DNA from 2 places in the Streptomyces sp. NPDC038707 genome. Region 1 is predicted to be linked to the other one. Evidence: riboswitches for the same ligand, from Rfam matches in the RefSeq annotation. Region 1 holds a riboswitch; the other holds the start of a gene.
What was found. Region 1 has a riboswitch for ZMP and ZTP ahead of AB0E62_RS16035 (glycine hydroxymethyltransferase). Riboswitches for the same ligand answer to the same signal wherever they lie in the genome.
Positions count from the first base shown of each region.

Region 2: it holds a riboswitch for ZMP and ZTP, as region 1 does, so the genes downstream of both, AB0E62_RS01380 (bifunctional 5,10-methylenetetrahydrofolate dehydrogenase/5,10-methenyltetrahydrofolate cyclohydrolase) here and AB0E62_RS16035 (glycine hydroxymethyltransferase) in region 1, are expected to answer to the same signal.

Region 1 is NZ_JBEZUP010000010.1:65,307-79,880, forward strand. Features, by position in the region: gene trpS (tryptophan--tRNA ligase) at 1-319, opposite strand, end outside; gene AB0E62_RS16035 (glycine hydroxymethyltransferase) at 422-1,876, opposite strand; ZMP/ZTP riboswitch at 1,910-1,998, opposite strand; gene rocD (ornithine--oxo-acid transaminase) at 2,099-3,310, shown strand; gene AB0E62_RS16045 (nuclear transport factor 2 family protein) at 3,311-3,772, opposite strand; gene AB0E62_RS16050 (glutathionylspermidine synthase family protein) at 3,939-5,123, opposite strand; gene AB0E62_RS16055 (hypothetical protein) at 5,137-5,562, opposite strand; gene AB0E62_RS16060 (PLP-dependent aminotransferase family protein) at 5,649-7,040, opposite strand; gene AB0E62_RS16065 (carboxymuconolactone decarboxylase family protein) at 7,088-7,588, shown strand; gene AB0E62_RS16070 (carboxymuconolactone decarboxylase family protein) at 7,585-8,028, shown strand; gene AB0E62_RS16075 (isocitrate lyase/phosphoenolpyruvate mutase family protein) at 8,025-8,741, shown strand; gene AB0E62_RS16080 (ABC transporter substrate-binding protein) at 8,757-9,707, opposite strand; gene AB0E62_RS16085 (ABC transporter permease subunit) at 9,709-11,661, opposite strand; gene AB0E62_RS16090 (glycine betaine/L-proline ABC transporter ATP-binding protein) at 11,661-12,965, opposite strand; gene AB0E62_RS16095 (GMC oxidoreductase) at 12,962-14,497, opposite strand.
Region 2 is NZ_JBEZUP010000001.1:301,271-315,844, reverse strand. Features, by position in the region: gene AB0E62_RS01440 (zinc ribbon domain-containing protein) at 1-175, shown strand, start outside; gene AB0E62_RS01435 (hypothetical protein) at 368-3,160, shown strand; gene AB0E62_RS01430 (PPOX class F420-dependent oxidoreductase) at 3,189-3,575, opposite strand; gene AB0E62_RS01425 (hypothetical protein) at 3,941-4,126, opposite strand; gene AB0E62_RS01420 (Gfo/Idh/MocA family oxidoreductase) at 4,314-5,516, shown strand; gene AB0E62_RS01415 (L,D-transpeptidase family protein) at 5,531-6,226, opposite strand; gene AB0E62_RS01410 (SDR family NAD(P)-dependent oxidoreductase) at 6,532-7,320, opposite strand; gene AB0E62_RS01405 (SDR family oxidoreductase) at 7,462-8,376, opposite strand; gene AB0E62_RS01400 (MBL fold metallo-hydrolase) at 8,469-9,098, opposite strand; gene AB0E62_RS01395 (S-(hydroxymethyl)mycothiol dehydrogenase) at 9,098-10,186, opposite strand; gene AB0E62_RS01390 (hypothetical protein) at 10,312-10,626, opposite strand; gene AB0E62_RS01385 (nuclear transport factor 2 family protein) at 10,800-11,165, shown strand; ZMP/ZTP riboswitch at 11,224-11,304, shown strand; gene AB0E62_RS01380 (bifunctional 5,10-methylenetetrahydrofolate dehydrogenase/5,10-methenyltetrahydrofolate cyclohydrolase) at 11,332-12,192, shown strand; gene AB0E62_RS01375 (transposase) at 12,272-12,523, shown strand; partial or broken gene AB0E62_RS01370 (IS5/IS1182 family transposase) at 12,676-12,846, shown strand; gene AB0E62_RS01365 (hypothetical protein) at 12,906-13,130, opposite strand; gene shc (squalene--hopene cyclase) at 13,768-14,574, shown strand, end outside.

The DNA of each region.
Region 1 (14,574 bases):
AGGCCTCGCCGAAGCCGGTGAGGCAGTTCATGACCCAGGCCAGCTGGGCGTGCTCGGGGACGTGGCTCTGCACGAAGAGGGTGCAGCGGTCGGGGTCGAGACCGGCGGCCAGCAGCTGGGCCGCGGCCAGGCGGGTGTTGGCCCGCAGTTCCTCCGGGTCCTGCGGGACCGTGATCGCGTGCAGGTCGACCACCATGTAGAAGGCGTCGTGGGACTCCTGGAGGGCCACCCACTGGCGGACGGCGCCGAGGTAGTTGCCGAGGTGGAACGAGCCAGCCGTGGGCTGGATGCCGGAGAGCACGCGAGGTCGGTCAGCCATACCCCTTATTGTCGCAGAGGCACGGGGTGGGTTCGGCGGGTGGGGAACTGCGGGCCGCCGGTGGCTGCTCGCGCAGTTCCCCGCGCCCCTCGGGGGGGCGGTTCAGCCGAGGTCGACCTGCGGGTACAGCGGGAAGCCCGCGACCAGGTCCGTGGCGCGGCGGGCGATCTCCTCGGAGACCTTCTCGTCCAAGACGTGGCTCGCCTTGGACGGGGCGCCGGACTTGGTGGTGCCCGGCTCGGTGGTGGTCAGGACGCGGTCGATCAGGGCGGCGACCTCGTCCATCTCCGCGGTGCCGAGGCCGCGGGTGGTCAGCGCGGGGGTGCCGACGCGGATGCCGGAGGTGTACCAGGCGCCGTTCGGGTCGGCCGGGATGGCGTTGCGGTTGGTGACGATGCCCGAGTCGAGCAGGGCCGCCTCGGCCTGGCGGCCGGTGAGGCCGTAGGAGGTGGCGACGTCGATCAGGTTGAGGTGGTTGTCCGTGCCGCCGGTGACGAGGGTGGCGCCGCGGCGCATCAGGCCCTCGGCGAGGGCGCGGGAGTTGTCGACGATGCGCCGGGCGTAGTCCTGGAAGGCGGGCTGCCGGGCCTCGGCGAGGGCGACGGCCTTGGCGGCCATGACGTGCGGCAGCGGGCCGCCGAGGACCATCGGGCAGCCGCGGTCCACCTGGTCCTTGAGGGAGTCGTCGCACAGCACCATGCCGCCGCGCGGGCCGCGCAGGGACTTGTGGGTGGTGGTGGTGACGATCTGGGCGTGCGGGACCGGGTCGAAGTCGCCGGTGAGGACCTTGCCGGCGACCAGTCCGGCGAAGTGGGCCATGTCGACCATGAGGGTGGCGCCGACCTCGTCGGCGATCTCGCGCATGATCCGGAAGTTCACCAGCCGGGGGTACGCGGAGTAGCCCGCGACGATGATCAGCGGCTTGAACTCGCGGGCCTGGGCGCGCAGGGCGTCGTAGTCGATCAGGCCGGTGGCGGGGTCGGTGCCGTAGGAGCGCTGGTCGAACATCTTGCCGGAGATGTTCGGGCGGAAGCCGTGGGTGAGGTGGCCGCCGGCGTCCAGGGACATGCCGAGCATGCGCTGGTTGCCGAAGGCCTGCCGCAGCTCGGCCCAGTCGGCGTCGGTGAGGTCGTTGATCTGGCGGGCGCCGGCCTTCTCCAGGAAGGGCACCTCGACGCGGTCGGCGAGGACGGCCCAGAAGGCGACGAGGTTGGCGTCGATGCCGGAGTGCGGCTGGACGTAGGCGTGGCGGGCGCCGAAGAGTTCGCGGGCGTGTTCGGCGGCGAGGGACTCGACGGTGTCGACGTTGCGGCAGCCGGCGTAGAAGCGGCGGCCGATGGTGCCCTCGGCGTACTTGTCGCTGAACCAGTTGCCCATGGCGAGCAGGGTCGCCGGGGAGGCGTAGTTCTCGGACGCGATCAGCTTGAGCATCCCGCGCTGGTCGGCGACCTCCTGGCCGATGGCGTCGGCGACGCGCGGCTCCACCGCGCGGATCACGTCGAGGGCGGCACGGAAGGCGGTGGACTCGGTGGAGAGGGGGGCGGCGTTCTCGGGCATCGGGGACCTCCGGACGGTGTGCGTACAGCATTCACGTTCGGCCCAGGCGCACGGCACTCTTACCGCTCGGGCCGCTCCCTGATGGTCCGTCCCATCCCAGCGCGCCAGTCACGGCCCGGGGCCAGCCTACCGGGCGCGCCGGGCGGGGAAGATCCCGCGTCCGTCGTGCGAGCGGGGTTAAGAAGGAGGCCACGTCGTATCCGGGCCGATCCGGGAGAGTCCGTGGCCGCTGCCGAAGAAGACCTCGTCGCCCTCGCCGGCGCGCACTGCGCGCCCACCTACGATCCGCTGCCGGTGGTGATCGCCACGGGTGCGGGGGCGTGGGTGACGGATGTGGCGGGGCGGCGGTATCTGGACCTGCTGGCCGGCTACTCGGCGCTGAACTTCGGGCACGGCCATCCGCGGCTGGTCGAGGCGGCCCGGCGGCAGCTGGAGCGGGTGACGCTGACCTCCCGCGCCTTCCACCACGACCGGTTCGCGGCGTTCTGCACCGAGCTGGCCGAGCTGTGCGGGATGGAGATGGTGCTGCCGGCGAACACCGGCGCGGAGGCGGTGGAGGGCGCGGTCAAGACGGCCCGGAAGTGGGGCTACCGGGTGAAGGGGGTGCCCGCGGAGATGGCGAAGATCGTCGTGGCGGGCGGCAACTTCCACGGCCGGACGACGACGGTCATCAGCTTCTCCACGGACCCGGCGGCGCGGGCGGACTTCGGGCCGTACACGCCGGGGTTCGAGATCGTGCCGTACGGGGATCTGACCGCGATGCGGGCGGCGCTGACGGAGAACACGGTGGCGGTGCTGCTGGAGCCGGTGCAGGGCGAGTCGGGGGTGATCGTGCCGCCGGCCGGTTATCTGGCGGGGGTGCGGGAGCTGACCCGGGAGCGGAACGTGCTCTTCGTCGCCGACGAGATCCAGTCGGGGCTGGGCCGGACCGGGCGGACCTTCGCGTGCGAGAACGAGGGAGTCGTGCCGGATGTGTACGTCCTGGGCAAGGCGCTGGGCGGCGGGATCGTGCCGGTGTCGGCGGTGGTGTCGAGCGCGGCGGTGCTCGGGGTGTTCCGGCCGGGTGAGCACGGGTCGACGTTCGGCGGGAATCCGCTGGCCTGCGCGGTGGCGCTGGAGGTGATCGCGATGCTGCGGACCGGCGAGTACCAGGAGCGGGCGGCCCGGCTGGGCGAACGGCTGCACGGGCTGCTGGGCGATCTGCGCGCCACGGGCCGGGTGACGGCGGTGCGGGGGCGGGGGCTGTGGGCGGGGGTGGACGTCTCCCCCGCGGTGGGCACCGGGCGCGAGGTCGCCGAGCGGCTGTCGGCCCGCGGGGTCCTGGTGAAGGAGACCCACGGGGCGACGATCCGTCTCGCGCCTCCGCTGGTGATCGGCGAGGTGGATCTGGAGTGGGGGGTCGAGCAGGTGCGGGCGGTGCTGTCCGGGGCGTGATCAGCCCAGGGGGAGGTCGATGCCGTGCTCGGCGGCGGGCCGGGGTCCGAAGATGCGCCGGTCGGACTCCCGGATGGCCACGTCGTTGATGCTCGCCTCGCGGCGGCGCATCAGGCCGTGCTCGTCGAACTCCCACAACTCGTTGCCGTACGAGCGCCACCACCGGCCGCCGGTGTCGCGGGACTCGTACTGGAAGCGGACGGCGATGCGGTTCCCGTGGAAGCTCCAGAGGCTCTTGCGCAGGGCGTAGTCGAGTTCGCGGCGCCACTTCTCGGTGAGGAAGGCGACGATCTCCTCCCGGCCGGTGAGGAACCGGTCTCGGTTGCGCCAGACGGAGTCCTCGGTGTAGGCGAGGGCCACCCGGTGGGGGTCGCGGGTGTTCCAGGCGTCCTCGGCGGCCTGGACCTTCTGCCGGGCGGTTTCCGGAGTGAACGGCGGATACGGCGGACGGCCTTCGGCCACGGCGGTCTCCTCGGGGCGAGAACGATCGTTCTCCAACGGTGCGGCACCGTAGGGAACGACCGTTCGCACGTCAAGGAGACACCCGGGAGGGACCGGTCCGGGAGGCGTCCGGCCAGGGAGGAGCCGGCCGCGCGCCGGCGGGAGGGGTACCGGCGGTTCTGACGGGTCAGAGGATCACGTGCGGCAGGAAGCGGGCGTACTCGTCGGTGATCAGGCCCGTGGACTCGCGGATTCCCAGGCCCGCCGGTTCGCCGCCGACGACCCAGGTGCCGAGGACGGTGTGGTTGCCGTCGAAGGCGGGGAGGGGGGACAGCTGCTGGTAGCAGCAGGGGTCCTCGCGCGGGGGCGGCGGGGTGCCGGGGGCGTGGACCGTGATGCCCGCGCCCTCGCGGCCCAGCAGGGGCTTGGTCACGTAGCCGGTGGTGGTGGCCAGGTCGCGGGGGCCGTCGAGGTAGGCGGGGAGGAGGTTGGGGTGGCCGGGGTACAGCTCCCAGAGGATCGCCAGCAGGGCCTTGTTGCTGAGCAGCATCTTCCAGGCGGGTTCGATCCACAGGGTGCTGCCGGTGCCGCCGCCGTTGTCCAGGGTGTCCAGGACGTGGCCGCCGAAGGAGTCGGTGGTGAGCCACTCCCAGGGGTACAGCTTGAAGATGCCCCGGATGAAGCGGAGCCGGTTGTCGACGAAGCGGCCGGAGAGGGTGTCCCAGCCGATCTCCTCCATGGCGAGCCAGTCGGTGGTGAGCCCGGCCTGTTCCGCCGTCTCCTTCAGGTAGGCGACCGTCATCAGGTCCTCGCCGAGTTCGTCGGCGGCGGAGTGCGCGAAGTGCAGCGGAGCGCCGGGCGGCAGCAGCGCGGCCTGGGCGCGCCAGGCCTCCACCAGGCGTTCGTGCAGGGAGTTCCACTGGTCCGCGCCGGGGAAGCGCTCCTCCATCCAGAACCACTGCGGGGAGGCCGCCTCCACCAGCGAGGTGGGCGTGTCGGCGTTGTACTCCAGCAGCTTCGCCGGGCCCGTGCCGTCGTAGCGGAGGTCGAACCTGCCGTACAGGGAGGGCAGTTCGGCGCGCCGGTGCCAGGACTCGGTGACCGCGGCGGCCACCCGTCCGTCGGTGATGCCGAGGTCGGCCAGCCGGTCCTCGGCCACGATGTGGTCCGCCGCCGCGAGGCACATGCGGTGCAGGTCCGCGACGGTCTCCTCCAGCGCCTCGACCTCCTGGAGGGAGAAGACGTAGTAGGCGCTCTCGTCCCAGTACGGGCTCAGGGAGTCGTCGGGGTGGCGGGTGAGCGGATAGACGAGGCCCTGGGCCTCGACGGTCTGCTGCCAGCCGGGGCGGGGGGTCGTGGTGCGGCGTTCCATGCGCGTCCTCCGGTCAGCCGCCGGAGCTGCCGTGGCCGCCGCCGAAGCCGCCGCGGCTCACCCCGCCGTGGCCGCCGCCGCTGCTCCCGTCGTCGTCCGACGATCCGCCCGAACCGCCGCCCGAGCCCCCGGACTTGGTGAAGGAGCCGCCGTCGACCCAGCCGCCCTTCTCCTTGCCGTCGTAGTACCAGGCCGCGTTGACCGGCCGCTTGGCGCCCTTCTTGACGGACTTCTTCCGGCCCGAGGAGGAGCCGGTCCCGGACGTCGTCCTGCAGTTCTTGTCGGAGACGACCTTGTAGCCCTTGGCCGCGTTGTAGCTGTCGCGGTCCACGCAGCGCTTGTCCGGGTCGGACGAGCAGGCGGTGAGGGCGGCGGCCAGCAGGCCCACGCCGCCCAGGACGACCGTGCCGGAGCGGAGTTGCCTTCCGGTGTGCGCCATGGTGTGACTCCCCCGTCGGATGTGAGTTCGACGGTCAGCCTAGAGGGGGCAGCGCGTGCGCCCAACCGGGGGTGGCTCGCGGTCCCTTACGGCAGCACCCGGCACAGGGCCTCCAGCGTGCCCGACCACGCGCTGTCCGGAGGCGTGCCGTAGCCGACCACCAGGGCGTCCGCGGGGTCGGCCGGCGCCTCGCTGTGGCGGTAGTAGGACAGGCCGGTCAGGGCCAGGCCCTGGAGGTCCGCCGCCTGCACCACCGGCCGTTCCAGGCCCGGCGGGAGCCGCAGCACCGCGTGCAGTCCGGCCGCGATGCCCGTCACCCGCACCGCCGGTGCCCGGCCGGCCACGGCCGCGGCGAGGGCGTCCCGGCGGCGCCGGTAGCGCAGGCGGGCGGAGCGGACGTGCCGGTCGTAGGCGCCGGAGGTGAGGAACTCGGCCAGCGTGAGCTGGTCCAGCGCCCCGACGGTGTCGACGTGGCCCTTGGCCGCCACCGCCTCCTGGACCAGGGCCGGCGGCAGTACCATCCAGCCCAGCCGCAGCCCGGGCGCGAGGGACTTGCTGGCGGTGCCCAGGTAGACCACCCGGTCCGGGGCCAGTCCCTGGAGGGCGCCGACGGGCTGGCGGTCGTAGCGGAACTCGCCGTCGTAGTCGTCCTCCAGGACCAGCCCGCCGGTGCGCCGCGCCCAGTCCACGACGGCGGCCCGCCGGTCGGGGTGCAGCGGGACGCCGGTCGGGAACTGGTGGGCCGGGGTGAGCAGCACCGCCGCGGCACCGCCGGGTGCGCGGGGGTCGGTGCCCAGCGCGTCGTAGGGCAGCGCGGGGGTCGCCAGGCCCGCCGCGCGCAGCAGCCGCCAGTGGACGTCGAGGCCGTAGGACTCCACCGCGAGGGTGTCCGCCCCGCGCGCCCGCAGCATCGTGCCGATCACCCGCAGGGCGTGCGAGGTGCCGGCGGTGATCACGACGGTGTCCGGGGTGGCGCGCACGCCCCGCACCCGGGCCAGGTATCCGGCGAGGGCACAGCGCAGCTCGCGCCGGCCGCGCGGGTCGCCGTAGCCGAACGCGTCGAAGGGGGCCGCGGTCAGCGCCCGGCGGGCGGCCCTGAGCCACTCGGCGCGCGGGAAGGCGGCGAGGTCGGGGGTGCCGGGGACCAGGCTGTGGGCGGGGCGGCCGGGCTCCCGGCGGCCCGGCCCCGCCGCGGCGGGCGGCGTGGCCGCCACCCGGTCCGCGACCCGGGTGCCGGAGCCCTGCCGGGCGGTGAGCCAGCCCTCCGCGACCAGGTCGGCGTAGGCCTCGGCGACGGTGTTGCGGGCGATGCCGAGGTCAACGGCGAGGGTCCGGGAGGAGGGCAGCCGGGTGCCGGGGGCGAGCCGGCCGGTGCGCACCGCGTCCCGCAGGGCGTCGGTCAGGCCCCGGCGCAGTCCGCCCGCGAGGGCCGGTTCCAGGTGCAGGTCGACGCCCAAAGTGGCCCAGGATTCCGCCATGGGAATGGACCATACCCCTGGGCTGCCCCGGTTCTAGGGTCGAAGGCATGAGCACTCAGGAAGAACCCGTCACCTACGCCCCCGAGGAGCCGGCGCGGCTGCGCTGGGCCCAGCACGCGCCCGAGGTCTACAAGGCGATGATCCAGCTGGACGCCGTCGCCGGCCAGGGCCTGGACCCCCGGCTGCGCGAGCTGGTCAAAATCCGCGCCTCGCAGATCAACCACTGCGCGCGCTGCCTCGACATGCACTCCAAGGACGCCCTCGCGGCCGGCGAGAGCGTGGAGCGGATCATCCAGCTCGGCGCCTGGCAGGAGTCCCGGCACTTCTACACCGAGAAGGAGCTGGCGGCGCTGGAGCTGACCGACGCGGTGACCGTCCTCACGGACGGCTTCGTGCCGGACGAGGTCTACGAGCGGGCCGCCAAGCACTTCGACGAGGCCGAACTCTCCCAGCTGATCGCCGCCATCGCCGTGATCAATGCCTGGAACCGGTTCGCCGTGACCACCCGGACGCCGGCGGGCCACTACCACCCGGGGCAGCACAAGTGAACCGTACCCAGCTGCTGGACCCGGAGGTCTTCCGGGCGATGGCCGCCGTCAGCGCGGCGGCCAAGAAGGGGCTCGGCGATCCGGGCCTGGCCGAACTGGTCATGATCCGCGCCTCGCAGATCAACCACTGCGCGTTCTGCCTCGACATGCACCTCGGGCTGGCCCGGAAGAACGGGGAGTCCGAGGACCGCATCCACTTCCTCAACGCCTGGGAGGAGACCGAGGACCTCTACAGCGAGCGGGAGCGGGCCGCGCTGGCCCTCACCGAGGCGGTCACCTTGCTCACCGAGGGCTTCGTGCCCGACGAGGTGTACGAGGCCGCCGCCAAGCACTTCGACGATGCGGCGCTCGCCCACCTCATCGCGCTGATCACCGTCATCAACGGCTGGAACCGCCTGATGGTCAGCCGCCGTGTGCCACCGGGAGGGCGGCAGCCATGAGCAAGGCGGAACGGTTCCGCGCCCTGCACCGGGGGCGCGCCCCGGGTGACCCGCTGGTGCTGCCCGGACCGTGGGACGCCGCCGCCGCGCGGGTCTTCGCGGAGGCCGGGTTCCCGGCGCTGGCCACGCCGAGCGCGGGGGTCGCCGCCTCGCTCGGGTACGCGGACGGGGCCACCCCGGCCGACGAGATGTTCGCGGCCGTCGCCCGGATCGCGCGGGCGGTGGACGTGCCGGTCTCGGCGGACGTCGAGGGCGGCTACGGGCTCGCGCCCGGGGAGCTGGTCGAACGGCTGCTGGAGGCCGGGGTCGTGGGCTGCAACCTCGAGGACTCCGACGGGGGCGTCCTCAAGGACCCGCACGCGCACGCCGAGTTCCTCGCGGGGGTGCGGGAGGCCGCCGGCGACCGGCTGTTCGTCAACGCCCGCGTCGATGTGTTCGCGCACGGGGACGGCGATCCGGAGCGGGCCATCGAGCGGGCCGCGCTGTACCGCGCGGCGGGCGCCGACTGCGTGTACCCGATCCTCGCCCCGGCGGACCTGGTGCCGCTGCTGCGGTCGGGGATCGAGGGCCCGCTGAACCTGCTGTGCCGGGCGGACGGCCCCTCGCCCGCCGCGCTCGGCGAACTCGGGGCCACCCGGGTCACGTTCGGGCCGGGCCTCCAGCGGCGGGCGACGGCGGCGCTGCGGGAGATCGCCGCCGGCCTGCTGCCGTAGGCCGGGGGTGTCCGGTCAGGGCAGCCACTTCTTCCACACGGACGGGTGGCTGTCCACCCACCTCTCCGCCGCCTCGGCCGGGGACAGCTTCTGCTCGGCGATCATCAGCGACACGTCGTTCTGGTCCTCGGTGGTCCACCGGAACTTCTTCAGGAAGGCCGCCGCCTCGCCGCCGGACTTCGCGAAGCCCGCGTTGAGGTACTTCTTCAGCGGGGTGTGCGGGTAGCCGCAGGCGACCTTCGCCGGGTCCGCGTCGCAGCCCTCCTTGTGCGGGGGCAGTCCCACCTCCGTCATCGGCACCTTCTCGAACAGCCACTGGGGCGCGTACCAGTACGTGAGGAAGGGTTTCCGCTCCTTGGCGAACCGCTTGATCTGGGTGATCTGCGCGGCCTCGGAGCCGGCGAAGACGACCCGGTAGTCCAGTCCCAGGTTCTTCACCAGGGCCTTGTCGTTGGTGACGTAGGACGGGGAGCCGTCCATCAGCTGGCCCTTGCCGCCGCTCTCCGCGGTGCGGAACAGGGGGGCGTACTTGTCCAGGTTGCGCCAGTCGGTGATGTCCGGGTGCTGTTCGGCGAGGTACGCCGGCACGAACCAGCCGATGTGCCCGGTCACCCCGAGGCCGCCGCCGGGCACGACCGTCCCCTTGTCCTCGACGTAGCGCTTCTCCTGCTCGGGGTGGCCCCAGTCCTCCAGGAGGACGTCGACCCGGCCCTGGCCGAGCGCGTCCCAGGCGGGCACCTCGTCGACCTGGACGGTGTCGACGCGGTAGCCGAGCTTGTGCTCCAGGATGTACTGGGCCACGGCCGCGTCGGCCTGCGCGCCCACCCAGGACTGCACGGACAGGGTGACCGTCTTCGCGCCCCGGGCGTTGGCGAACGGGCTGGCCTGCTTGGTCATGTCGGCGGCGCCGCAGCCGGTGGTGAGGGCCAGGGCGGCCACGGCGGCCGTGATCGCGGTACGACGCATGTCAGGCTCCCTTCCCCGCGCGGCGGCGGGCCGGCTGGGTCACCCGGTCGAGCATCAGGCCCAGGCAGACGATGGCGGCGCCGGCCACCAGACCGGTGGCCAGGTCGCCCTGGGCGAGGCCGAAGGCGACGTCGTAGCCGAGGGCACCGCCGCCGACCAGGCCGCCGATGATGACGACGGCGAGGACCAGGACCACGCCCTGGTTGACGGCGAGCAGCAGCGCGCGCCGGGCGAGCGGGAGCTGCACCTGCCACAGCTGCTGCCGTCCGGTGGCGCCGAGCGAGCGCGCCGACTCCAGCGCGGCCGGGTCGACCTGGCGCAGGCCCTGCGCGGTGATCCGGACGACGGCCGGGAGGGCGTAGACGACGGCCGCGGCGACGGCGGGGGCGCGGCCGACGCCGAACAGGGCGACGACCGGGATCAGGTACACGAACTGCGGCATGGTCTGGAAGACGTCCAGGACCGGGCGCAGGGCGCGGTCGACGCGGTCGCTGCGGGCCGCGGCGACCCCGGTGGCGAGGCCCAGTGCGAGGGTGACGGCGACGGCGGCCAGCACCTGGGAGAGGGTGTCGAGCGCCGGTTCCCACACGCCGAGCACGCCGATCGCGGCCATGGCGCCGACGGCGGTCAGCGCGGTGCGCCAGGTGCCGATCGGCCAGGCCAGCGCGGCGACCAGGAGCAGCACCGACCACCAGGGCATGCCTTGCAGTCCGGCGCGGACCGGGTCCAGGACCCAGGTGGTGAAGCGGCCCGCCCAGTCGGCGGTGCCGCCGACGACCGGGACGCCGGAGTAGAGGTGGTCGGTCATCCAGTCGACGGCCCGGTCGACCGGTCCGGCGATGTCCAGGTTCCAGGCGGGGGGCCAGTCGGCCGCGCCGAGCAGCCGGGCGGCGAGGGCGGCGGCGCCGGCGCCGGCCACGGTGACGGCCCAGCCGGTGAGCGCCGGCCGGCCGCCGGTCTCCGGGCGGGCGGGGCCGGCGCCCGCCGCGCCGGTCAGCCGGTCCAGCACGATCGCGAGCAGGACGAGCGGGATGCCGGCGGCGAGGGCGGCGCCGACGTCGACCGAGGCGAGCGCCTGGTACACGCGGTCGCCGAGGCCTCCGGCGCCGATGACGGCGCCGATGACGGCCATGGACAGCGCCATCATGATCGTCTGGTTGAGGCCGAGCAGCAGTTCTTCGCGGGCCAGCGGGATCCGGGCGGTCAGCAGCCGCTGGCGGCGGGTGGCGCCGAGCGACTCCACGGCCTCCAGGACTTCGGGGTCGGCCCCGCGCAGGCCGAGCGCGGTGAGGCGGGCCATCGGCGGGGCGGCGTAGACGACGGTGGCGAGGACGGCCGCGGGGACGCCGATGCCGAAGACCAGGACGACGGGGAGGAGGTAGGCGAAGGCCGGGAGCACCTGCATGGTGTCCAGGACCGGGCGCAGGGTGCGGTCGAGCCGGCCGGAGAGGCCGGCGGCGAGCCCGAGGAGGGCGCCCACGACGACGGAGGCGAGGACCGCCACGACCATCAGGGCGAGGGTCTGCATGGTCGGCACCCACATGCCGAGGGCTCCGCAGGCCAGGAAGGCGACGGCCGTGCCGGCGGCCAGGCGGAGGCCGGCCAGGCGCCAGGCGAGCAGGGCGCCGAAGGCCGTCACACCGGCCCAGCCCGCCGCGAGGAGGGTGAGGTAGACGGCGCGTACGGCGATGACGACCGCGTTGCTGACGTGGCCGAGGAAGTACAGGAACAGGGGGTGGCTGTCCCGGTGGTCGATGACCCAGTCGCCGGCGGCGGCGAGGGGCCGGTCGAGGCTGACGGTCAGGGAGTGGGGCCAGGTGCCGTTGCCCCAGCGGTTCAGCAGGGGCAGGAGGACGGCGGTGAGGAGGGCGAGGAGGAGGAGTTTGGCGGCGGCCCGGTTCCTGAGCAGGCGCGGGGCCCTGGTCCGGGCGGTCGGGAGACTGAGCGTTGCCATCAGACGGCCTCCCGGGTGGTGCGCGCCGGGGGCCGGCCCGCTTGCCGCTGCTCGCCGGATGCCGTTTCGTCCGGGGCAGGTGCCGGCCGGGCGGCACGACGGCCGGCGGCCAGGGAGGAGGCGGCGCTCGCGGCCGCGGCGGTCCCGGGCGGGGTGGCCGCGGCGGGCGCCGCGGCGGTCCCGGGCGGGGTGCTGAGGGTTTCGGGGGGTTCGGGGGTCACGTCCCGCTCGGACGCGGTGTCGGGGGCGACGCCCGCCACGACGCCGAGCAGGCGGTCCGGGTCGACCACGCCGAGGCAGCGGCCCGCGTCCACCACCCGGGCCGGGGTGCCCGCCCGGGCCACCGCCTCGATGGCCTCGGCGACCGTGGCCTCGGGGCGGAGGGCCGGGCCGTGTCCGGCGTCCTCGGGGGACACCGGGCGCATGGCGCTGCGGCAGGTCAGCACCTGTTCGCGGGGGACGTCGCGGACGAACTCGCGGACGTAGTCGTCGGCCGGGGCGCCGACGATCTCCTCGGGGGTGCCGAGCTGCACCACCCGGCCGTCGCGCATCAGGGCGATGCGGTCGCCGAGCTTCAGGGCCTCGCTCAGGTCGTGGGTGATGAAGACCATCGTGCGGCCCTCCTCCCGGTGCAGCCGGGTCACCTCGTCCTGCATGTCCCGGCGGATGAGCGGGTCCAGGGCGCTGAAGGGCTCGTCGAACAGCAGCACCTCGGGGTCCACGGCCAGGGCCCGGGCCAGGCCCACCCGCTGGCGCTGGCCGCCGGAGAGCTGGCCGGGGCGGCGCTTCTCCATGCCCGCGAGGCCGACCTTGGCGACGAACTCGGCGGCGCGCTCCCGGCGTTCGGAACGGCCGACGCCCTGGATCTCCAGGCCGTAGGCGACGTTGTCGAGGACCGTGCGGTGCGGGAGCAGCCCGAAGTGCTGGAAGACCATGGCGGCCCGGTGCCGGCGCAGTTCGCGCAGCCGGGAGGTGTCCATCGCGCGGACGTCCTCGCCGTCGATGGCGATGGTGCCGGCCGTCGGCTCGATCAGCCGCGTCAGGCAGCGGACCAGGGTGGACTTGCCGGAGCCGGACAGACCCATGACGACGAACACCTCGCCCTTGCGGACGTCGAAGGAGACGTCCCGGACGGCGGCCGTGCAGCCGGTGCGGGAGCGGAGCTCGGCGGGGGTCAGCGCGCTCAGCTCCGGGTCGGCGGGGACGCGCTCGGCCTTGGGGCCGAAGACCTTCCACAGGCCGGACACCGAGAAGACCGGGTCGGCGGTGGTGGGCGGCTTGCGGGTGGGGACGGTGAGGGTCATCGCAGGTCACCTCCGATCAGGTCGGCGGCCTTCTCCCCGACCATGAGCACCCCGATCATCGGGTTGACGGCGGTCATGGCCGGGAAGACGGACGCGTCGGCGATACGGATGCCGTCTAGACCGCGGATGCGCAACTCGGGGTCGACAACGGCGAGTTCGTCGTCGGCGGCGCCCATCTTGCAGGTGCCGGCCGGGTGGTAGACGGTGTGGGCCGCCTTGCGGGCGTACTCGCTCAGCTCGGCGTCGCCGGTGATCTCCGGGCCGGGGCACACCTCGCGCTTGAGCCAGCCGGCCAGCGGCTCGGTCCTGGCGATCTCGCGGGCGATGCGGATGCCGTCGACCAGGGTCCGGGCGTCGTAGTCGTCCTCGTCGGTGAAGTAGCGGAAGTCGAGGGCCGGCTTGACGGCGGGGTCCGCGCTGGTCAGGTACAGGCGGCCGCGGCTCCTCGGCTTGGGGATGTTCGGGGTCATGGAGACGCCGAACTCCGGCCTCTCGTAGCCGAGGCGCTCCGGGTTGTCGGTGAACGGGATCTGGTAGAAGTGGAACATCAGGTCCGGTCCGGCGTGCTCCGGGTCGCGGCGCACGAACAGGCCCGCGTCGGAGTCCATCGCCGAGTTCTCCGGGATCGGGCCGTGGGTCTCCCAGACGATGACCGACTCGGGGTGGTCGAGCAGGTTCTCGCCGACGCCCGGCAGGTCGTGCGCGACGGGAATGCCGAGCGCCTCCAGGTCGGCGCGGGGACCGATGCCGGAGTGGAGCAGCAGGCGCGGGGAGTCGACGGCGCCCGCGCACAGCACGACTTCCCGGCGGGCCCGGACCAGCAGTTCCTCGCCGTCCTTGGTGCGCACGCGCACGCCCTCGGCGCGGGTGCCGTCCAGTTCCAGCTGGTACGCCCAGGTCTCCAGCAGGATCGTCAGGTTGGGACGCTCGTCCATCACCGGGTGGAGGTAGGCGACGGAGGCGGAGGAGCGCTTGTTGGTCTCCGGGTGGTAGGCGAGGTCGAAGAAGCCGACGCCCTCGCTGAACGGCGCGCGGTTGAAGCCCTCGACGCGGGGTACCCCGAGCGCCTCCTGGGCGGCGTCGACGAAGTCGCGGGCGATGGCGTTCCGGTCCTTCTCGTCCACGGAGACGATGTTGTTCTTCAGCCGGGCGAAGTAGGCCTCCATGGGGACGGCGCCCCAGCCCTTGGCGCCGGCGGCCTCCCACTCGTCCCAGTCGGAGGGCAGGGGCTTGAAGGAGATGAGGGTGTTGTGCGAGGAGCAGCCGCCGAGGACGCGGGCGCGGCTGTGCCGGATGTGGGAGTTGCCGCGGGGCTGCTCCACCGTCGGGTAGTCGTAGTCGAGTTCGCCGCCGAGCAGGCCCATCCAGCGGCGCAGGGTGAGGACGTCGTCGCGGCCGACGTCGCTCGGGCCGCCCTCGATGACGGCGACGGTGACGTCCGGGTTCTCGGTGAGCCGGGAGGCGATGACGGAGCCGGCCGTGCCGCCGCCGATGACGACGTAGTCGTAGACGTGGGGGGTGCTGTCGGACATGGGGGTACTACTCCAGGGACTCGGTGCAGGGGGAGTCGAAGGCCGCCGGCCGGTGGGACGGGTGGGGGTCGGTCAGT
Region 2 (14,574 bases), on a different contig from region 1:
GCGCAATGTGTCGCTGGTGGAGATGGCCGAGGGATTCGTCGTCCGCGGCCGGGTCATGGGCCCGCCGGTCGGCATCCACAGCGGCGACCGGGTCCGGCTGTCCACCGCCAAGGACCCGGTGCGCGGTGAGCCGGTCTTCCAGCTGGTGGAGGAGCCGTACCGGGCCTGGACCTGAGCGCCCCAGGGACGCCCCGGCCGCGCCGTTGCCACGGGAGCGCGTCTCCGGGGGCGCGGGCCCCTCGGACCCGTACATGTGATCCATCACCTGCCGCGCACAGGCAACCCACAGCCTTCGCCTTTCATCCTCCGTGGGCGAGGGACGCCCGGGGCCTCCGGGACGTCCGAGGTCGGGGTCCAAGGAGGAACTGTGGTCCGTGCCCGGCATATAGGGGTGATGGCCGCCGCGTTGCTCGCGGTGGCCGGAGCATCCCCGGGGGTGGCGTCCGCCCGCTCCCAACCAGCCAGTGTGGACGGAGAATCGACGGCGCGCGGCGCGACACCGCTGCCGCCGGGATGGCGGGTGGATCCAGGCGGTTCGGCGCCGCAGCTGGTGTGGCGGTCCGGCCGGCCGGTGCCGATGGGTGACGCGCGGGTCGAATTCCGCGCCGGGGGGCGCCTGTTGGGCGTACCGCGTCCGGCGGCGGACGGCCACACCTTCCGACTGCCGCTCGGTGCACGGCGGTTGGCCGAGCTGCGCGCAATCCTGCCGGCCGCACCGTCCGGCGGTCTGGAGGTCTGGTCCGGCGGACGGCGGCTGGACGCTCGCGAAGCACGCACCGCCGCGCCGGCGGTCCCGCTCCCCGCCCCGCTCCCGGCGAACTCCGTGGATCCGGGCAAGCCCGGCGGCTATCGCACCACGACCGGCGAGTACGCGCTCAACTCGGTCCGGCTGCCCGGCTTTCCGGCGCCGGTGGAGATGCGCGCGGTGGTCGTCGCCCCGGTCGGCGCCACCGGCAAGCGGCCCCTCGCGCTGTTCCTGCACGGCCGGCACGCCACCTGCTACAAGGGGGCCGGGGAGATCACCGGTGACTGGCCCTGCACGGCGGGCACCAAGCCGATACCGAGCCACCGCGGCTATCTGCGCGACCAGAAACTGCTCGCCTCCCAGGGCTATGTGACCGTCTCCATCGCCGCCAACGGCATCAACGGACAGGACTTCGCGGCCGAGGACGGCGGCGCGCAGGCCCGCTCGTCGCTGGTGCGGCTGCACCTGGCCCGCTGGGCCGGCTGGGCCGAACACCCCGAGACGGCACCCGAGGCGGTCCGTACGGCGCCCCGCGCCGATCTGTCGAAGGTGCTGCTGGTCGGGCACTCCCGGGGCGGCGAGGGCGTCAACCGGGCCGCGCTGGACAGCCTCGCCCCGCCGCCCGCCGGCCAGGACGGCTACCACGGTCCGGTGCGCTGGACCGTCCGGGGCACCGTCCTCATCGGCCCGACCGTCTTCGGCCAGAACCCGGTGCCGGACGTCCCCTCGGTGACCGTCCTGCCGGGCTGTGACGGCGATGTCTCCGACCTCCAGGGCGAGGTGTACGTCGACGGCACGCGCGCGGTCGGCAACGGCACCGCGCTGCACAGCGCCGTGTACGTGATCGGCGCCAACCACAACTTCTTCAACTCGGAGTGGACGCCCGGCCAGGCCGCGGCGCCGGCCGAGGACGACTTCTACGACGAGCCGGGCCACCCGGACCCGGTGTGCGGCAAGAAGGCCGCGACCCGGCTGTCCGCCGACCGGCAGCACCGGGCCGGCAGCACGTACATCGCCGCCGCCGCACGGCTGTTCCTCGCCGGGGACGACCGGGTGCGGCCGCTGCTGGACGGCTCCGGGAAGCGCGCCCCGTCGGCGGACCCGGCGCGGGTGCTGAGCCACGCGGTCGGCGCCCGCCGCGGCGGCGGGTTCCTGCCGGACGGCGGGGTGTCGGTGGCCGGCGGCAGGCTGTGCGCCGCGGTGGACCCGAGCCCGGCCCGCAGCTGCCTGCCCGCGAACACCAAGGGTGCCTCGCCGCACTTCGCCCGGTGGGAGACCGAGCGGGAGACCGGCCGGCAGGCGGTCGGGCTGCGCTGGACGCGCGCCGGCAGCCCGGTCCGGGTGACGCCCGAGCGGCCGGTGTCGCTGTCCGGTTCGACCGCGCTGGCACTGCGCGTGTTCGTACCGCCGAACTCCCGGGGAACGCGGCTGGACGTGGCCCTGACCGACACCGACGGCAAGAGGGCCGGGCTCGGCCGGATCACGCTGGACGGCCTGCCCGGCAGCGAGCGGACCGCCTCCTACTGGGCGCGGGAGGTCCGGGTGCCCCTGACGGCGGCCGCCCGCGCCGGGCTCAAGCTGGGTTCGGTCAAGTCCCTCGAACTGACGTCGCGTTCGGCCTCCGGGCGGGCCTGGCTGATGGACGCGTGGGGCTGGCGGGCCGGGACGCCCGCGGTGCGCGTGGAGGCGCTGCCGCGCGTGGACGTCGGCCGGACGACCGTGGACGAGGGTGACTCGGGCACGCGTACCTACCGCGTTCCGGTGCGGGTGACGGGCCGGGGCGGCAGCGGCCAGGTCCGGGTGTACGTCGTCGACCCGGTCACCGGGCGGACCACCGACCGGCTGGTGACGGTGCGGCCGGGCGGGCACGACGCCGATGTGCCGGTCGAGGTGAAGGGCAACACCCGGTTCGGCACCGACGTGTCCCATGATGTGCTGGTCAAGGCGGTCCGCGGCGCGGTCGTCGGCACCTACCGGGGCGGGCTCACCGTGCGCGACGACGATCCGGCGCCCACGATGACCCTCACACCGGTCGCCGCGAAGGTGACCGAGGGGCAGCCGCTGAAGTGGCGGGTGACACTGTCGGAGCCGGTGGACGTGAACCTGGACGCCTATTTCGCGTTCGCGCCGGCCACCGCCCCGGAGCTGTCCACCAAGGACGTCCCGGCGACCTGGCTGCGGGACCAGGCCGGGGAGAAGCCCGACCCTGAACGGCCGCTGTCCAAGGTGGCCGGGCTCTGGCTGTGGGCGGACCTCCCGGCCGGCAGCACGAGCGTGGACCTCACCGTGCCGACGGTCACGGACCGGGTCCGGGAGGCGGCCGAGTCGGTGCGGTTCCGCCAGCTCGACCCGGAGACGGGCAAGCCGCTGCCCGGCGGCCTGGAGGCGACGGGCTCGGTGCTCGACGCGTCGTAGAGCCCCCGCACTCGGGTCCGGGTGGCCCTCAGCCGGCGAGGGTCACCCGGATGCCGACCGTGCCGTCCTGGCCGCGCCGCAGCCGGCTGCCGAGCAGGGTCAGGCGGCCGACGATGCCGTACTTGCGGGCGATGAGGCTCCGGTAGCGGGCGGTGGTGTCCGCGCCGGTGATCTCGGCGGTGGCGGGCACCTGGTCGCCGGTGGGATTCCCCCGCCGGTCGCAGGGGCCGACGAGGACGTCGGGGCGGCGCCGGATCCGCTTGACCTTGCCGGTGCCGGCGCCGGTCCACACGCCGAGGGTGTCCCCGTCCCGGACCACCCAGACCGGGGTGGCGACAGGGGTGCCGTTCCGGCGGTAGGTGGTCAGCAGGAGGTAGGGACCGGCGCCGAGCCGGGCAAGCCGTGTGTGATCCATGACCGCAGTCTCCCGCCCGCCCGGTCCGGGGTCCAGCCAGGCCGAGGCCTCCTGAACCGCACGGATCGAGACAGCCTGCCCTCCGGCGGCCGACGGGGACGGGCGCGCCCGGACTGCCGGCTCGGCGGCAAGGACGACTACGGCACCGGACTTCGTCGGCGAGCCGGTGGCGCTGATCCTGCTCGGCGTGGTCGTCTCCGTGGTCGTCTCCGTCAACTGCCACCACGGTGGCGGATCCGTGACGGGCAGCGGGTCCCCGGCCGGACGGGCCCGTCCCGGTGCCCGCGGGCCGAGCGGGACCGCGGGGCGTACCGGCGGTGCTGTCAGCGGCCTGGGGCTGACGGCGGGCGCAGGCCGCGGGCCGGTCAGGCGGCGCGGTGCGACCGCGGGGCCGCGGCGGCCCACTCCATCACGAGGCGCTGGTACTGCGCGCGCTGCTCGGTGGTCAGTGTCCCGCCCGACCTGCGCCACAGGGCCCGGATCTCTTCGTTGACCTCCGCGGCCGATCGCTCGGAGGCGGCTGCAACAGTGGTGGACATGCTGTGAAGCATATGCCGAGCCTGGTGAAGGCGCTGTGAGTAAGTGTGCGCGATACGGACATTTGAGACCGTGTTGCTCATCACGTCACTATGTCAAGCCTCAGCGGGAATCCGATGATGCCGACGGCCCCGTGCCGGTTCCAGGGGTGACCGGCCGCGCTCTTGACGCGTAAATTCCTCGGTCGCAAGAGTGATCCACATGACTTTCTCCCTCGGCATCGTCGGCGCAGGACAGTTCTCCGGCCAGTTCGCCGCGCTCTTCCACGCCCATCCCGGCGTACGGGACGTCTATGTCACGGACGTCCTGCCCGAGCGCGCCGAGCGCCTCGTCGCCGCGCAGGGCCTCGCGGGCACCTTCCCGTCGTACGCAGCGATGCTGGAGTCACCGCGCGTCGACGCGGTCGCGGTCTTCACCCAGCGGTGGACCCACGGCCCGCTGGTCATGCAGGGACTGAACGCGGGCAAGCACGTGTACTCGGCGGTCCCGATGGCGGTCACCGCCGAGGAGGTCGCGGCGATCGTCGCCACGGTCCGGACCACCGGGCTGACGTACATGATGGGCGAGACCAGCCACTACCACCCGGCGACCGTGCACGCCCGTGCGCGGATCGCCGAGGGCGCCTTCGGCCGGCTGTTCTATGCCGAGGGCGACTACGTCCACGACATGGACCTGGGATTCTACGACGCCTACCGCTACAGCGGCGGCGAGAACTGGCGGGCGACGGCCAGCTATCCCCCGCTGCTGTACCCGACGCACTCGGTGGGCGGGGTGCTCGGGGCCTGGCGGACGCACGCGGTGAGCGTGTCGGCGATCGGCGTCCGCGACGAGGGCGACGACGGCGTCTTCGACCGCTCGGTCAGCATGTTCGACAACGACGTGTCCAACGCCACCGCGCTGTTCGAGGTGGCGGGCGGCGGGTCGTTCCGCACCAACGAGTTCCGGCGGGTCGGCTATCCCGCGCACCTGCGCGAGTCCCGGTTCCGGTTCTTCGGGACACGGGCCAGCATGGAACAACTGGCGACGGTGGCCCTGTGGCAGGACCGCGGCGGTGTCGAGGACATCACCGAACTGCTGGAGCCGAAGCGGGCGGTCGCGCCCGACGATCCGTCCCTCGCCTCTCTCGCGCCCGCGCTGCGCGCGGCCTTCACCTCGGGCTCGGCGCCGGTGCACGACCGGTCCCGGCTGCCGCGTGAGTTCGACCACCTGCCCAACGGACACGAGGGCAGCCACCACTTCCTGGTGGACGACTTCGTCACCGCCGTGACCAAGGGCACGCTGCCGCCGGTGAACGCGTGGACGGCGGCCCGCTACACCCTGCCGGGCATCGTCGCGCACGAGTCGGCACGGCAGGGCGGGGTGCGGCTGGACATCCCGGACTTCGGGGACGCCCCCGGGTCCTGACGGGTCCGCCGGGCTCAGGTGCCCGGCTTGCGGCCGTAGACGAAGACGTCGTCGCCGTTCCTCAGCAGCGACCAGTACTTCTTGGCGTCCGTCTTCGTCATGTTGACGCAGCCGTGCGAGCCCGGCGGGTTCCACATGCTCAGGCCCACCGAGTGGAATGCCTGGCCGCCGTCGAAGAACTGGCTGTAGGGCATCGGCACGTCGTAGAGGTTCGAGACGTGGTCGATGTCCCGCCAGTAGATCTTCTTCAGCCCGGTGCGGGTCTCGTAGCGGTCACGGCCGGTGCGCACCGGCACGGGGCCGTAGACCAGCTTCTTGCCGTCCTGGATCCAGCTGAGCTGGAGCGTGAGGTTCACACAGGCGACCCGGCCCTTGTTCACCGGGCACTTGCCGTCCTTGTTCGGCTTGTTCCCGACGGCCTTCTGCTTGTTCATCAGGTCCATCACGCCCCAGGTGACCGAACCCGCGTAGCCGATGGCGGGGGTGATGCCGTGCTTGCTCTGGAAGGCCCGGATCGCCGTGCAGTCGGCGGCGGACTGCCTGCCGTCGACCGGCCGGCCCAGGAACTTCTCCGCCTGCTTCTGGTACGGCCCGGTGCTCGTGGTGCAGCTCGCGGCCTGGGCCGGTGCCGCGGTGAAGGCGAGCGCGAGCGGCGCCACCAGCCCCGTCACGCCCAGCCCGATGACGCCTCGTGTGCGTATGCCCCCCATGGCGGCCTCTCTCCTTCCGGTTCCCTGGTCTGCTCGCCGGGTCCTCCCCGGCTGCTCTCCAGTGCGATTCCCGCGGTCTCGGAGTACTAGACCCGGCCGGGGAGGGCATGGTTGTGGTTCCGGTCAGGCTGTGACGAAACGGTGAAGTCCAGACCGTATCGCACGCCCCGAACCGCTCCGCCGGCCGGGTGCGGCCCGGGTGGTCGTCACGGTCGTCACGGTCGGGGAGCCGTACGTGACGCCGGCCGGGTGTCCGGGAGGCGTGCCTGGTCCGGCGGCCGGTGGCCGTTCCCCCGGCCGCTGCGTCAGGTGTCCCGGACGGCCGCGCGGAAGCCGGTGTGGACGGCGGTGAGGCCGCCGTCGACCACCAGCGTGGTCCCGGTGATCCAGGCGGCGTCGCGGGAGGCGAGGAAGGCGACGGCGGCGGCGATGTCCTCCGGTTCGCCGACCCGGCCCAGCGGGTACACGGCGCGCACGGCGTCGAGAGCGTCCTCGCGCCCCTCCCACGCCGAGGTGCGGACCGTGCCCGGCGCCACGAGGTTGACCCGGACGCCCCGGGGCGCCGCGTGCCCGGCGAGGGTCCGGGTGAGCGAGCCGAGACCGGCCTTGGCGGCGCTGTAGGCGTGGTTTCCGAAGTCCTGGAGGCCGTTGACGGAGCCGATGCTGACGATCGCCCCCCGTCCGGAGGCGGCGAGGTGCGGCAGGGCGGCCCGGCAGCAGCGGTAGGTGCCGGTGAGGGTGACGTCCAGGTCCCGCGCCCAGGCGTCGTCCGGGTCCTCCTCGAAGAGCGGGCCGTCCGGGCTGCAGTGGGCGGCGCAGTTGACCAGCACGTCGAGGGAACCGAACGCGGCGACGGCGCGGGCGACGGCCGCCTCCACGGCGGCCCGGTCGGCCACGTCGCAGGTGAAGGCCTCGGCGGTCAGGCCCGCCCGGCGCAGGCCGGCGGCGGTCCGCTCGGCCTCGGCCGGATCCCGGTCGGTCACCAGGACCCGGCCGCCCTCCTCGGCGAGCCGCCGGGCGACGGCGGCGCCGATGCCCCGGCCGGCGCCGGTGACGAGAACTCCGTGTCCCGCGAAGCGGGTTGGATCAGTCATGGGCCGACAGTACGTCCCCGAGGACGCGAATTCACCGGTTCAGCACCGGGCTCCACCGGAGACCGCGCCCTCGCCGGACGCGGAGTCCCGCCGGAAAGCGGCGACCGTGCGGGCGTGGACGGGCCGTCGCCGTACCGCAGTTCACCGGTACCCGGTGACGTCCGCCGGCCTGCCCGCGTCCTGTACCTCGGTCAGGTACCGCCAGGCGTCCGGGCGGCTGCCGTCGAGGTCGTTGAAGCCGTACACCTTCGCCAGGCCGCCGCTGGAGAGGGACTGTCCGTTGAACCGGGCCACGTCCGGGTCGGCGGCCAGCGCGGCGACGGCACGGCCGGTGAAGCGCGGGGTCTCGGAGATGGCGAAGTGCGGTTCGCGCCGCAGGGCGTCCCGCCAGTTCTCCTCGCGCACGCCGTACGCGTCGAGCATGATCTCCGAGCGCATCCAGCCGGGTGTGAGGGCCACGGCCGTCGCGCCGCGCGGCCCGAGTTCGTGGCCGAGGGCGAAGGCCATGCGCAGCACGGACGCCTTGGCGAGGTCGTAGAAGAAGTTCACGCGATAGGTGTCGCGGTTGTACTCGGCGGTGCCGTCGGTGACCTCCACGACCAGGCCGCCGGGCCGGCGCAGCAGCAGCGGCAGGGCGTAGTGGCTGGTGACGGCGTGGGTCTCGACGGCGAGGCGGAGCAGTCGCAACCCGTCGTCGAGGTCGTGCTCCCACACGGGGGTGTCCCACGCGAAGAGGTTCTCCCCGCCCCAGATGTCATTGACGAGGACGTCGAGGCGGCCCCGCTCGGCGGCGATGCGGTCCACCAGGTGCCGTACGGCCGCGTGGTCGAGGTGGTCGGCCGGCACGGCGACGCCCCGGCCGCCGGCCGCGGTGACGAGGTCGGCGGTGTCCTCGATGGTCTCGGGGCGGTCGTACTCCGAGCGGCGGGCGCGGGTGCTGCGGCCGGTGACGTACACGGTGGCGCCGGCCGCGCCGAGTTCCACGGCGATGCCCCGGCCCGCGCCCCGCGTCGCCCCGGCGACCAGCGCCACCCTGCCGTCCAGCGGTCCTGTCATGTCCTGCCTCCCGTGTGCCGTGACTGCTGTGCCCTGCCACTCTCACGGGGATACCAGACATCTCCTGTCGGGATTCTGACGGACGCCCGTGATCAGTGCCCGCGGTCGATCCACTCCTGGAGGTGAGGGGCCTCCGCGCCGATGGTGGTGGCGTCGCCGTGCCCGGTGAGGACCTCGGTCCCGGGTGGCAGGGTGAGGAGGCGGTCGCGGAGGGAGTCGATGATGGTCGGGAAGTGGGAGAAGGAACGTCCGGTGGCGCCGGGGCCGCCCTGGAAGAGGGTGTCGCCGGTGAACACGGTGCCGAGACCGGGGTCGTACAGGCAGACGGCGCCCGGGGCGTGTCCGGGCGTGTGCAGGACGGTGAGGTCGGCGCCGGCGGTCTCGATGACCTGGCCGTCGAGGAGATGCCGGTCGGGTTCGCGGTGCGGGTGGGTCTGGTGCCACAGCGGCAGGTCGTCGGGGTGCAGCCAGATCGTGGCGCCGGTCAGGTCGGCGAGTGCCGGGGCCGCGTTGACGTGGTCGTTGTGGGCGTGCGTGCACACGATGGCGGTCAGGCGGCGGTCGCCGACGGCACGGGCGATGGCCTCGGCGTCGTGGGCGGCGTCGATGACGATCACCTCACGGTCGTCGCCGACGATCCACACGTTGTTCTCCACGTCCCAGGTGCCGCCGTCGAGCGTGAACTGGCCGCTGGTGACGAGGCGTTCGATCCGCGCGGTCATCACAGCACCACCACCGAGCGCAGTACGTCACCGTGGTGCATCCGCTCGAACGCCTGCTCCACCTGGTCGAGTCCGACGGTCTCGGTGACGAACGCGTCGAGCGGCAGGCGGCCTTGCAGGTGCAGGTCGATCAGCATGGGGAAGTCACGGCTGGGCAGGCAGTCGCCGTACCAGCTCGACTTCAGGGCGCCACCGCGGCCGAAGACGTCCAGCAGGGGCAGTTCGAGCTTCATGTCGGGGGTGGGGACGCCGACCAGGACGACGGTGCCGGCCAGGTCGCGGGCGTAGAAGGCCTGCCGGTAGGTCTCGGGGCGGCCGACCGCCTCGATGACGACGTCGGCGCCGAAGCCGCCGGTCAGCTCGCGGATCGCCTCGACGGGGTCGGTCGCCCTGGAGTTGACGGTGTGGGTGGCGCCGAGGGTGCGTGCCGTGTCCAGCTTGCGGTCGTCGATGTCCACGGCGATGACGCGGGCCGCGCCGGCCAGGTACGACCCGGCGATGGCGGCGCCGCCGACACCGCCGCAGCCGATGACGGCGACCGAGTCGCCGCGGCCGACGTTGCCGGTGTTGATCGCGGCGCCGATGCCGGCCATCACCCCGCAGCCGAGGAGACCCGCGACCGCCGGGGAGACGCTCGGGTCGACCTTGGTGCACTGGCCGGCCGCGACGAGCGTCTTCTCGGCGAAGGCGCCGATGCCGAGGGCCGGCGACAGCTCCTGGCCGGTGGCGGCGAGGGTCATCTTCTGCCGGGCGTTGTGGGTGTCGAAGCAGTACCAGGGCCGGCCGCGCAGACAGGCCCGGCACTGCCCGCACACCGCGCGCCAGTTGAGGACGACGAAGTCTCCGGGGGCGACGTCGGTGACGCCCTCGCCGACCGACTCCACGACGCCGGCCGCCTCGTGGCCGAGCAGGAAGGGGAAGTCGTCGGAGATCCCGCCCTGCTTGTAGTGCAGATCGGTGTGGCAGACCCCGCAGGCCTGGACGCGTACGACGGCCTCGCCGGGTCCCGGGTCCGGCACCACGATCGTCTCGACCCGTACGGGCTCGTCCTTGCCCGCCGCGATCACGCCGCGTACTTCCTGCGCCATGGTCTGTCCCTTCATCGAATGCCTTCGCAGACGACCCTACGACGCGACCGATCGGCAGCGGGAAGGATCACGCACATGATCGCGGATCGTTCCGGCCACCGTCGGCCGCGGCGCGGCGCGGGGTGTCAGCGCAGCCGGACGGGGACGGCGTTCACCAGTCCGAGCAGGGGCGCCGCGGGGGCGACGACCTGCTCCAGCTGGCGCAACTGGTTCAGCTCGCGCAGGTGCTTCAGCTCCTGCAGCTGGTCGCTGACCTTGGGCACGCGGTTCCGGTGCGGTGCGGGGATGTCACCGGCGGTGAGCGAGTCCAGCGCGGACAGCGCGCCGAGCTTTCCGATGATGGGTGCGCCGGAGTTCGCGGCGTCCGCCTGGGGTGCGACGAGACCGGCGATCCCGGCGGCCAGGCCGACGGCGGCGGCGATGCGTCGTGTTGAGATCATGCCCTCAGCAACGGCCGGGTGCCCCGGCCGGACACGGGCGGCGGGTCGGGCTCACCCGTGAGGTGGAGCGGGGCGGCCGCGCTTGCCGGGGCCGCCGGGACGGAGGAGTCTCGTCAGGGGGGACCCGTGCGGCCCGTCCCCGGGCGGGCCGCGGGCGCCTGAAGGAGGTCACCATGGGCAGCGCCACGGGCTCCGCTTTCGACACCGAGACACTGCGCCGGGGCATCGAGGGCGACACGGGCAACACCCTGCTGTCGCTCTACGCCGACGACGCGCGGATCCGTATCGTCGACCGCGACCACCAGCCCAGTCGTCCCACGGTGCTGCGCGGCCGGGCCCGGATCGCCGAGTTGCTGGACGACATCTACCGCCGGGACATGACGCACCGGATGGAGCAGTGCGTCATCCAGGGTGACCACGCCGCCTACAGCGAGTCCTGCGAGTACGCGGACGGCACCCGGGTGCTGGCCGAGTCGATGCTCACGCTGCGGGACGGGAAGATCGCCGATCAGCTCATCATCCAGGCCTGGGACGAGTAGCCCCGGCCGGGCACGGAGGAAGGGGGTCCCCGGGCCGTACACACGCTCGGTTACGCTGTACGCGGGCCGTGACTGGCGCTGAGGTGGAGCACCACCGGGGAGCGGCCCGTGAACTCAGCCGCGCGCCTGGGCGAGAAGAAGTCGGTCCAGCCCAGGAGTGTGCAGCATGACGACCCAGACCCAGGCCGCCCGTCTGATGGACGGCACCGCGCTCGCCCGCCGCATCGTGGAGGAGACCGCGGAGCGGGCCGCGGCGCTCACCGAGCGCACGGGCACCGCGCCGTGTCTCGCGACCGTGCTGGTCGGCGAGGACCCGGCGTCCGTGACCTACGTCCGCATGAAGCAGAACCGCTGCCGCAGGGCGGGCATCACCTCCCGGCACGTCGCGCTGCCGGCCACCACGACGACGGACGGACTCGTCGGCGCGCTGCGGGAGTTGTCGGCCGACCCGGGCGTGCACGGCATCCTGCTCCAGCACCCGGTGGGCGACCACATCGACGAGCGGGCCGCGTTCGAGGCGATCGCGCCGGAGAAGGACGTGGACGGCGTCACCTTCGCCTCGTTCGCCACGATGAGCTTCGGGCTGCCGGGCTTCGTCTCCTGCACCCCGGGCGGCATCATGCGGCTGCTGGACGCGTACGGCGTCGATCCGGCCGGGCAGCGGGCCGTCGTGGTGGGCCGCAGCGCGATCCTCGGCAAGCCGGCGGGCATGCTGCTGCTGGCGCGGGACGCGACCGTGACGTACTGCCACTCGCGCACCCGGGACCTGTCGGCGGCGGTCCGCGAGGCCGACATCGTCGTGGCGGCGGTGGGCCGGCCGCGGCTGATCCGCGGGCAGGACATCAAGCCGGGCGCGGTCGTCGTCGACGCGGGCTACAACCCGGGGAACGTGGGCGACGTCGACTTCGACTCGGCCGTGGAGCGGGCCTCGCTGATCACGCCGGTGCCGGGCGGGGTGGGTCCGATGACGATCGCCACGCTGCTGGAACAGACCGTGACGGCGGCCGGCCGGCAGCTCGGCGCCTGAAGACGTCGCTTCTTTCGGGCTCTGCGATCGCTGCTCCGCTCATGGCGGACGTGGTTGAGCGGTTGGTGCCCGATGAGTTGTGGGGGTTATTCCGGCGGACCGTTCCTCCGGCAGAGGTCATACGTCCGCAGGGCGGGGTCGTCGACGGGCCGGTGATCGCGAGGCGTTGGCGGCGATCATCTTCGTAGCCGCTTCGGGCTGCGCTTGGCGCCAGCTCCCGCCGGTCTCCGGCCCGGCCTGGCCCATGGTCCACCGGCGCTTCGCCCAGTGGAGCCGGGACCGGGTCCGGGCCGGGCTCCACCGCGTCATCCACGACGCACCGGGCGGGTGATCAGGTGGATCCTCGATCCAAACGTGCCACGTTCGGTCGGATTCGGTCCCGTCGGTGGCCCCCTTTTGCAGCCCTCGCGCATCGGGGCCAGTCCAGCTCACCTCGGGCCTTCAGCCGCTCGTGCGCGGCATTGCACCCATCCGCTCCCGACAGGCCGGCGCCGCCGACGGCCTGGAAAACTACACGGTGACAAGGGCTACCACTACGACCACCCGTGTCGATGGCTCCGTGGCTGCGGCGTTCGTCATCGCATCGCCCGTGAGGGCGTCGAGCCCTCACAGCGGCTTGGCCGCCATCGCTGGATGGTGGAGAGAACGGTGGCCATTGCCGCAACCCCCATCTGCCGGCGCCGGCTGAGCAGATGAGGGAACCCGCGAGGAAGTCAGGGGAGCAGCGCACAGCCGACGATGGCTTCCAACTGCGAAAGAAGACCTGGCGTGAGATCGTCGAGACCGCGGTCTTGGTCCGGCACCACGATCGCGGCTCCAGGCCCCACACTGACCTCGCACGTGCGAGCAGGCAAGAACTCCAGCAGCCAGAACTTGATCTTCGACACCTGTTCTTCACTGAGCTCGAGGGTGTCGTCCTGCGCGATGAGTCGGATCACCCCGACACAGTAGGACGACAGTGTGGCACCCAGTCGAGGGACTGCTGCATCTTCATGTCAAGACGCCTTCGGCGCTCATCCTGCGCACGGAGCACTCCCTGCCAGCCGGCACGCCAAGGGAAACGCCACCGGAGCACCACGTCCTCAGCGACGGCCGGGGCATCCCCCTCGCGGTGTCGCCGACCGGTGGAACCGCAACGTCGTCACCCAGCTTCTGCCCCAGCGCGACCGGGGTCTTCCAGACCACGGTCCCGGTGTCCGGGCCCAAGGTCGCCGAACGGGCCGAGCTGATCGAGAACATCTTCCGGTTCGTGGAACTCGCGGGACAAGCGCGGGCGGAGGCACGTCGGGGTGAGCGGAGTCGAACGAGGCGTGCCCGGGCCGCGGAACGCGACGGCGCGTCCGGTGATGGACGGTGTGACCCTTCACGCCCGCGCCGTGCACTCGAATGCAGGATGTGCCGGCCGAAAAGATCCGGAAGGATCCATGTCGCCCCGGCGTGACGACGACTCGGTGGATCAGCGGCCGTGATCGTCGTGGAATTCAGTGGAATTCAGATGATCTGCGAAACGCGGGGCATTCACGGATTCGGTGGTCTAGGAGTGCCATGGCGATTTCGGCTGGTGGTGTGCCGCACGTGAAAGGCCCTGTCGTCGCGGGTGACGCCGGGGTGACCTTCGCCTTCGCCGCGTCCGGCCCGGCGGAGGAGGCGGCCCGCGGTGCGGTGGTGCGGGCCGCGAACCACCTGCTGGCCCGGCAGGATGCCGGGGGGTGGTGGAAGGGCCGCTTCACGACGGACGTGAGTTATGACGCCCACGACCTCTTCCTGCGCCATGTGCTCGGAGTGCCGGACGAGCGGCTGGCCGCGGCGACCGCACGATGGATCCGCTCGCAGCAGAGCGCGGACGGTTCCTGGCCCCTCGTCTTCGAAGGCGAGGGGCATCTGGGGACCACGATCCAGGCGTACGTCGCCCTCCGGCTCGCCGGGGACGGCCCGGACGAGGAGCACATGCTCCGGAGCGCGGCGTGGGTGCGCGAGCGGGGCGGTGTGGCGGCCGGCCAGCTGACGGCACGGGTATGGCTCGCCCTGCTCGGCTGGTGGAGCTGGGACGATCTGCCCGAAGTCCCTCCGGAGATCATCGCCCTGCCCAAGTGGGCGCCGCTGAACATCTACTCGTTCAGCTCCGTCATGCGGGTGGCGCTGGTGGCCATCAGCGTGATCAGCGCCCATCGCCCCGCGCGGCCGGTTCCCTTCGGCATCGACGAACTCTTCGCTCCGCCCGGCACCTCCGGGGTTTCGCCGGCGCCGGACAGCGGCTGGGAGAAGTTCTTCCGGCGCCTGAACGCCACGGTGCGCGTGTGTTCCCGGGGCATCCCCCGCCCGGTGCGCGAGGCCGCGGTGAACGCCTGCGTCCGCTGGCTCCTGGAGCGTCAGGAGCAGGAC